One region of the Colwellia sp. BRX8-9 genome, then DNA from elsewhere that is predicted to be linked to it. Evidence: predicted binding sites of a transcription regulator. Region 1 holds the regulator's gene; the other holds the start of a gene.
The links. The regulator NrdR, encoded in region 1, represses ribonucleotide reductase genes. The targets are predictions, from matches to a motif close to AAACACNANATNTNGTGTTT.
Positions count from the first base shown of each region.

Region 2: the regulator NrdR is predicted to act here: its motif matches at 1,692-1,711, upstream of nrdA (class 1a ribonucleoside-diphosphate reductase subunit alpha).

Region 1 is NZ_JACGVN010000033.1:23,346-27,568, forward strand. Features, by position in the region: gene H4J70_RS18970 (riboflavin synthase) at 22-687, opposite strand; gene ribD (bifunctional diaminohydroxyphosphoribosylaminopyrimidine deaminase/5-amino-6-(5-phosphoribosylamino)uracil reductase RibD) at 743-1,879, opposite strand; gene nrdR (transcriptional regulator NrdR) at 1,880-2,335, opposite strand; gene glyA (serine hydroxymethyltransferase) at 2,565-3,821, opposite strand; gene H4J70_RS18990 (hypothetical protein) at 4,128-4,223, opposite strand, start outside.
Region 2 is NZ_JACGVN010000016.1:38,928-43,150, forward strand. Features, by position in the region: gene H4J70_RS13885 (type 1 glutamine amidotransferase domain-containing protein) at 1-183, opposite strand, end outside; gene H4J70_RS13890 (LysR family transcriptional regulator) at 363-1,274, shown strand; gene nrdA (class 1a ribonucleoside-diphosphate reductase subunit alpha) at 1,851-4,124, shown strand.

The DNA.
Region 1 (4,223 bases):
TACAAACGCCACCTTGTTTGTTTACTTCATAAAACCGTTACGTGCTAATAGTTCATGAGTCACACCAGAACTATGGTGCTCGGCCGTGCTAGCGGCTTTTTTTGTTAATAGCCTTTCGATATAACGGGCGATTAAGTCAACTTCTAAATTGACTTTAGTGCCCGCTTTATATTGAGCAATAATGGTTTGCGCGTTAGTGTGAGGAACGATCGTTAGACGAAATTTATCATCGGTGACACTGTTAACTGTTAAGCTCGTGCCGTCAATTGTGATAGAGCCTTTTTCGGCAATGTATGGCGCTAAATCACTTGGCATTTCAAGCCAGTATTCTAGGCTATTACCATTATGTTCAATCGAGGTTATTACAACCACAGCATCGACATGGCCAGACACCATATGTCCGCCAAAACGAGTGGTGGGTAACATGGCTTTTTCTAAATTAACAGCCTGCCCTGTTTGATAATCAACAAAGCCAGTACGCTGTAAGGTTTCATTAGAAACATCGGCACTATAAGTTGATGAGTCAAAAGCGACAACGGTTAAACAAATGCCATTGGTCGCTATTGAATCACCTAATTTAACATCACTCATATCTAATAAACCGGTGGAAATAACAATTCTTGCACCCTGTCCAGTAATGTTTATCGCTTGAATGCTACCAACTGCTTCAATTATTCCTGTGAACATAATCACTCTTTAAGTCATTTTTAGGTCAAGTAAAACTCAACACCATACTAAAATTTTACGGTAAAAGTTTAGCAATAATACGGATATCTTTGCCGATCATACGTAAATCAATTATATTTAGTTCTTTTGCTTGGCTCAAGCTTTCAATGCTTGTCATATTCACTAAGCTTTTACTGTCTGCACCCATCAATTTAGGGGCTTGATATAAAATCAATTCATCGACTAAATTTTGTTCAATAAAAGCACCCGCTAATCGAGCACCTGACTCAATGAGTACATCATTTAAATTTAGCTTAGCTAAATATTGAAGTAATGCATGTAAGTCAATCTGTTGTTCATTAGCTAATGTATTGACTACAGGTAAAACCACCTGCTTTACAAAATGAGGCCATTGATGAATGTTTTCAATGGTACGACGAATTAAAATTATTGGGCTGTGCTCATTAAATAAAGCTAAGTTAGGCGTTAAGCGATTTTTTGTATCTATAATCACTCTTATCGGTTGCCTAACGTCTTCCTCTTGATAACTATCTTTTAATTCCCCTAGCTCAGACCAACGTACCGTCATTTTTGCATTATCGGTTAATATACTGTCAGCACCACTGATAATCGCACAACTTTGTGCGCGTAAACGCTGAACATCTTGTCGAGCTTGAGGCGAAGTAATCCATTTACTTTCACCATTTTTCATCGCGGTTTTTCCATCTAAACTCGCCGCTAATTTACAACGGACGTAGGGCAAACCTGTGGTCATTTGTTTGATAAAACCAACATTTAAATCTTCAGCCGCTTGTCTCAATAAACCGTGTTGCGAAGATATTTCCGCTTGTGCTAACATTTTTAAACCATTACCAGCAACTTTAGGATTTGGATCAACCATCGCCGCTATGACATGTTTAATACCGGCAAGAATAAGTCCTTTAGCACAGGGTGGCGTTAACCCATAATGACTACAAGGCTCAAGTGTTACATAAGCGGTTGCACCTTGCGCATTTTTACCCGCCATTGCTAACGCGTTAACTTCAGCATGGCCTTCACCCGCTTTTTGATGAAAACCTTCTCCGACAATTTTACCATCTTTTACCAAAACACAACCAACGCGCGGATTAGGCGAGGTGGTATAATGTCCTTGTTTGGCAAGCATTATAGCCCGTTGCATAAAACGGTAATCTTCAGCTGAAAATTCTTTCATCTATTTTTCATTACCTAAGCGCGCAATTTCTTCACTAAATTCGCGAATATCTTCAAAAGAGCGATAAACCGAGGCAAAACGCACATAAGCGACTTTATCTAATTCTTTTAATTGTTCCATGATGATATTACCAAGCAACTCACTCGATACTTCTCGCTCACCAGTGGCACGTAGCTTTGATTTGACTTTATTAATCGATAGTTCGACTTGCTCGACACTCACCGGACGTTTTTCGAGTGCTCGCACTAAACCATTACGCATTTTATCTTCATTGAAAGGCTCACGTGAACCATCATTTTTAATAATACGTGGCATAACTAACTCAGCAGTTTCAAAGGTAGTGTAGCGCTCATGACAGGCTAGACATTCGCGGCGACGGCGAACTTGATGACCGTCAGAGACCAAACGAGAGTCAATGACTTTGGTATCTAAGGCTCTACAAAAAGGACAATACATGGAAAGCTCCAAAAAAGGTTATACCAATCCCAATAAGTATATTTTTATCTTAATGGACTCGGTACTTTCGACACATAGCTCTGTTTAATTGACAGAAACAATAATGGCCGCTAATGCGGCCATTTTAGTCTAATTAAGCTATTGTTACATTAACTTATTTATAGCTTTTCCCATTAGACTTTAAGCGCCACAGCTATATCGCTTAAGACACTAAAGTCGTTAGCTTAATTTACGCGTATACAGGGAAGCGTGAACAAAGTTCTTTAACACTGGCTTTAACATCAGTAACCGTCTGTTCATTGTTGATATCGTCTAAAATATCACAAATCCAACCCGTTAATGCTTGAGTTTCAACAACGCCAAAACCACGACGCGTAATAGCCGGAGTACCTAAACGTAAACCAGAAGTTACAAACGGAGAACGTGGGTCGTTAGGTACTGAGTTTTTATTTACCGTAATATGGGCACGGCCTAATGCAGCATCAGCATCTTTACCTGTAATATCTTTATCAATTAAGTCAAGTAACAATAAGTGGTTTTCAGTGCCGTTAGAAACAACTTTGTAACCGCGTTCCTGAAGAACAGCAACCATAGCTTTAGCATTGTCTAAAACATTCTGTTGATAAACTTTAAACTCAGGCTCTAATGCTTCTTTAAATGCAACCGCTTTAGCTGCAATAATGTGCATTAATGGGCCACCTTGGCCACCTGGGAAAACAGCAGAGTTTAATTTTTTATAGATAGCTTCATCATCACAACCCGAAATAATTAAACCGCCACGAGGACCGGCTAATGTTTTATGAGTAGTTGTAGTAACAACATGCGCATGTGGCACTGGGTTTGGATATAAACCGGCGGCAATTAAACCAGCAACATGAGCCATATCAACGAAAAAGTATGCGCCAACACCGTCTGCGATTTTACGCATACGTGCCCAATCAACAACACCAGAGAAAGCAGAAAAACCACCAATGATCATTTCTGGTTTATGTTCTTGTGCTAAACGTTCCATTTCTTCGTAATCTATGTCACCTGTTTCTGGGTGAAGACCGTATTGAAATGCTTCGTAAGACTTGCCAGAAAAACTAACATGAGAACCATGCGTTAAATGACCACCGTGCGCTAAACTCATTCCTAACACTTTACCACCTGGAGTAACAAGCGCTTGAAAAACTGCAGCATTAGCTTGAGAACCAGCATGAGGTTGCACGTTCGCGTAAGTTGCGCCAAATAATTCTTTTGCACGGTCTATGGCTAATTGCTCAGCGATATCTACGAATTCACAACCACCGTAGTAACGTTTGCCTGGGTAACCTTCAGCATATTTATTAGTTAATTGAGAACCTTGTGCTTCAAGAACACGCGGGCTACAGTAATTTTCTGAAGCAATAAGTTCGATGTGCTCTTCTTGGCGAACTTTCTCATTGCTCATCGCTTGATAAAGTTCCGGGTCAAAATCAGCAATATTCATATCACGTGTAAACATGGTTTTTCCTCAATTATTCAGCCTTAGCTGTTACAGACAATTGTCTAATGGATAGCAAAATTTATGCGGCGTATATTGCCTGAAATCAGCTCAGTTGTACACGGATAAAGGTACAAGCTTTAGCTCATTTAGTAATCTAATATGCCAAGAGTGTTGCTGTTATTATCGATAAAAACTTTTACAGCTTTGATCAACGTTAACAGCAAATAGAATATAACGAAGAAAAAAAGCAATAACAAGAAATTTAAAACAGAAATAAAGCAGAAAAACAAAATATAATCTATCTTATTAAGAAATAACCAATATTTATTTTATTAAAATATCATTTAGTTGTTTTAACTCTTCTTGCCTTTTTATATAAAAAGACTGACTGACAAGCCAAATACTCACCAGAAATATATT
Region 2 (4,223 bases), on a different contig from region 1:
AAGTGTGCTGGTTGGGTCTATTGGTGCTTGTCCACCCTTAGGTGTTGCTAAAGTAACTTCGACACCAGCATCGATAAAAGCATAATAAGGGGCGGCAAATTCTTCAACCCAAAAACCGGTTTTTTGGCCTGTGTTACCAAGCTCATCATGTGAAGTAAGTACCATTAATATTTGTTTAGTCATTATCATTCATCCGTTTGGTTATATAAGTGAGTTTAGGTGTTCGTTTATTCAATGTAGCTAGTATATGCCTAAGAACAAAAATGAACAATGCAGATAAAACTGACATCATTGTATCAATAATTGATACAATGATTAGCAAAGTAAATGATTAACTGGTTATTACCTCAATAGGTGCTGTTATGGATATCTCATTTGAACAACTCAAAAGTATGGTTGTATTCGCTCAAGTCATTGAACAAGGTAGCTTAAGTGCAGCCGCTAAACATTTAGGACTATCAAGAGCAGTAGTAAGTTATCATTTGAAGAAGCTTGAAGCGCAGCTCGAGGTAAAGTTACTTAATCGTTCAACACGTGCGATTAACCTGACCGAAGCGGGTCAAGCCTATTATGAACGCTGTCGAGTTATTGCTGAGCAAGCCAGTGCCGCTAATCAGCAAATTGAAAATTTCAAAAATGAACCTATCGGCTTACTTAAAATAACGTGCCCGGTAAATGTTGGTTTGCAGACCGTTGTGCCGGCGCTGAACGAATTTAAAAAAATTTACCCCAAAATAGCACTCGATGTGATGTTAACTGATGAGGTCGTTAATATTATGAAAGAAGGTATCGATTTAGCGATTCGCGGTGCCCCCTTACCTGACTCTGGTTTACAAGCAACTAAACTGGCGACGCTACAAACATGCCTTTGTGGCGCACCTGAATATTTTCTGCAATTTGGCCGCCCCACTAAACCGGCTGATTTAAGCGACCACCAATGGGTTATTTATAAATTAACCTCTGGAGTGTTAACCTTGACTAAGGGCAGTCGTTCGTTCAGTGTCACCACAAAAGGCAGTATTAGTACCAATAATGCCGCCGCACGTACTGCCTTTGTTGAAGCAGGACATGGTCTGGGCCGTATTCCTATTTACGATGCTTGGCCAAAAATAAAAGCAGGCACTTTAGAAACAGTGCTAGATGATTATGCTTTTAGCGACATTAATGTCTTTGGTGTATTCCCGCCTGGTACAGCCAATTCCAAAAAGCTGCGCTTATTACTTAACTTCTTAAAAGAGTATTTCACCAGCCAAAGTATAATAAAAAAGCAATAACCCCACTTATTAATGTATATATTTTTGTGTGGACCAACCGCTCTTATGATCTACTAATAACTAGCGGATAAACTTTATACAAGTTGTCATCGTAACGCTTAACCTAAACAGTCATATCAGCATTATTGTTCATTTAGTGCCCTTCCTGCTTAAAAAAAAGCAACATGTTGTTTTTATTAGAAATTAAGTTTTAGCTGACAAAAACAACCAATAAACGGGTAATTTTATTTAAAAATAAATTACCCACAAAAATTAATTAAAATAAACGTTGCGTTTTTGTAATATCAAAAATAAAAAGCACTACTAAGTTAGTCGTTACTAACTGAACTTTTACTCTAAAGAAAGTTATTAAAAACTATGCTTTTTATCACTTGCAAAAACAGCAAAACCTCATTATCTTGTGATCAGTTTTTAGAAAACCCCTATATATAGTGTATTTGTTGTTCAGATGTTTTTTTGTGCTAATTTACATTTTAGGGAAATATAATACTGATAAGTGTTCACTTAACGTTTTCTTTAGTTGACAACGTTAGGTAAATAAAGCGACCAGCATAATTAATAAATGACAGGCTCTTCATGACTAATAATCTTTTTGTAAGTAAGCGTAACGGCAAAAAAGAACTCATCGATTTAGAAAAAATTCATCAAGTTATCACTTGGGCTGCTGAAGGCCTTGATAACGTTTCGGTGTCACAAGTTGAGTTGAAATCTCATATTCAATTCTACGACGGTATCAAGACTGCTGACATTCATGAAACTATCATTAAAGCCGCCGCTGATCTTATTTCAGAAGAGACACCTGATTATCAGTATTTATCAGCACGTTTGGCTATTTTTCATCTACGTAAAAAAGCCTACGGCCAATTTGAGCCGCCTAAATTATTTACCCATGTTGTTAGTATGGTAGAAAATGGTAAATATGATGAACATCTTCTAGCTGATTACAGCGAAGCAGAGTTTGAACAAATGGAAAAATTTCTTGTTCATCCTCGCGATTTAGACTTTAGTTACGCCGCAGTCAAACAATTAGAAGGTAAATACCTTGTCCAAAACCGGGTAACGGGTGAAATTTACGAAAGTGCTCAGTTTTTATATATCTTAGTGGCCGCTTGTTTATTTGCTAAATATCCTGTTGAAACACGTTTAAAATATGTTGAAGGTTTTTATCACGCGATTTCAACCTTCAAAATATCGTTACCTACACCTATTATGGCAGGGGTACGTACGCCTACTCGTCAATTTTCATCTTGTGTATTAATTGAATGTGGTGACAGTTTAGACTCAATAAACGCGGCTTCTAGCTCTATTGTTAAATATGTTTCACAACGAGCAGGCATTGGCATCAATGCTGGCCGTATTCGCGCTTTAGGTAGTTCGATACGTAATGGTGAAGCCTTTCATACCGGTTGTATTCCGTTTTTCAAGCATTTTCAAACGGCTGTTAAAAGTTGTTCACAAGGGGGAGTTCGAGGCGGCGCAGCAACGTTATTCTACCCACTTTGGCATTTAGAAGTTGAAAGCTTACTGGTCCTTAAAAATAACCGAGGTGTTGAAGAAAATCGTGTCCGTCATTTAGATTATGGCGTGCAATTCAATAAGCTTATGTACACACGCTTAATTAAAGGAGAGTCTATTACTCTCTTTAGCCCGAGCGATGTTCCTGGCCTTTATGATGCTTTTTTTGAAGACCAAGAGAAATTTGAAGCCTTGTATGTAAAATATGAAGCGGATGATTCAATTCGTAAAAAATGCATTAAAGCTATTGAGTTATTCACCTTATTTGCTCAAGAGCGTGCCAGCACAGGTCGAATTTATTTACAGAATGTTGATCACTGTAATACGCACAGCCCATTCGATCCGAAACAAGCACCAATTCGCCAAAGTAATTTGTGTTTAGAGATTGCGCTACCGACACAACCAATGAATGATATTAATGATCCAAATGGCGAAATTGCCCTTTGTACTTTGTCAGCCTTTAACTTAGGCGCAATAGAAAGCTTAGATGAATTAGAAGGTTTATCAGACCTTGCAGTTCGAGCGCTTGATAGTTTACTTGATTATCAAAACTACCCGATGCCAGCTGCTTACAATGCCACTATAGGCAGAAGAACATTAGGTATAGGCGTAATAAACTATGCTTATTACTTAGCTAAAAACGGCGTGTATTATTCAAATGGCAGTGCTAACAATTTAACTCACCGTACCTTTGAAGCCATTCAATTTAATTTATTGAAAGCATCAAATGAATTAGCAAAAGAAAAAGGCGCTTGTCCTAAATTTAATGAGACACGTTTATCACAAGGTATTTTACCGATTGATACTTATAAAAAGACCATTGACGACATTACCGGTGAACCCCTTCATCTTGACTGGGAAACTTTGCGAGAGAGTATCAAGACACATGGCGTAAGAAATTCAACGGTTTCCGCGTTAATGCCATCTGAAACTTCATCACAAATTTCAAATGCTACAAATGGAATTGAACCACCAAGAGGTTTAATCAGTATAAAGGCTAGTAAAGATGGTGTTTTAAAACAGGTTGTACCTGAATATCAAAGATTAAAGGGTAACTATGAGTTACTTTGGAATATTCCAAATAACGAAGGTTACTTGCAGCTAGTGGGTATCATGCAGAAGTTTATTGACCAAACCATCTCTGCAAATACTAACTACGACCCTGCACGCTTTGAAGGCGGAAAAGTACCGGTGAAGCAAATCTTAAAGGATATTTTAACCGCTTATAAATTAGGCGTTAAAACCATGTATTACCATAACACCCGTGATGGTGCGTCTGAGAATATGCTCGGATTAGAAGAAGAAGACTGTGAAGGCGGCGCATGTAAAATTTAATTGTGCGCACAAAAAAAAGCTTCATTGTTTTTTAACAATGGAGCTTTCAGCATAATCAGTCATACCTATAATTTTTAAAAACAAAATTTCGATAACAGG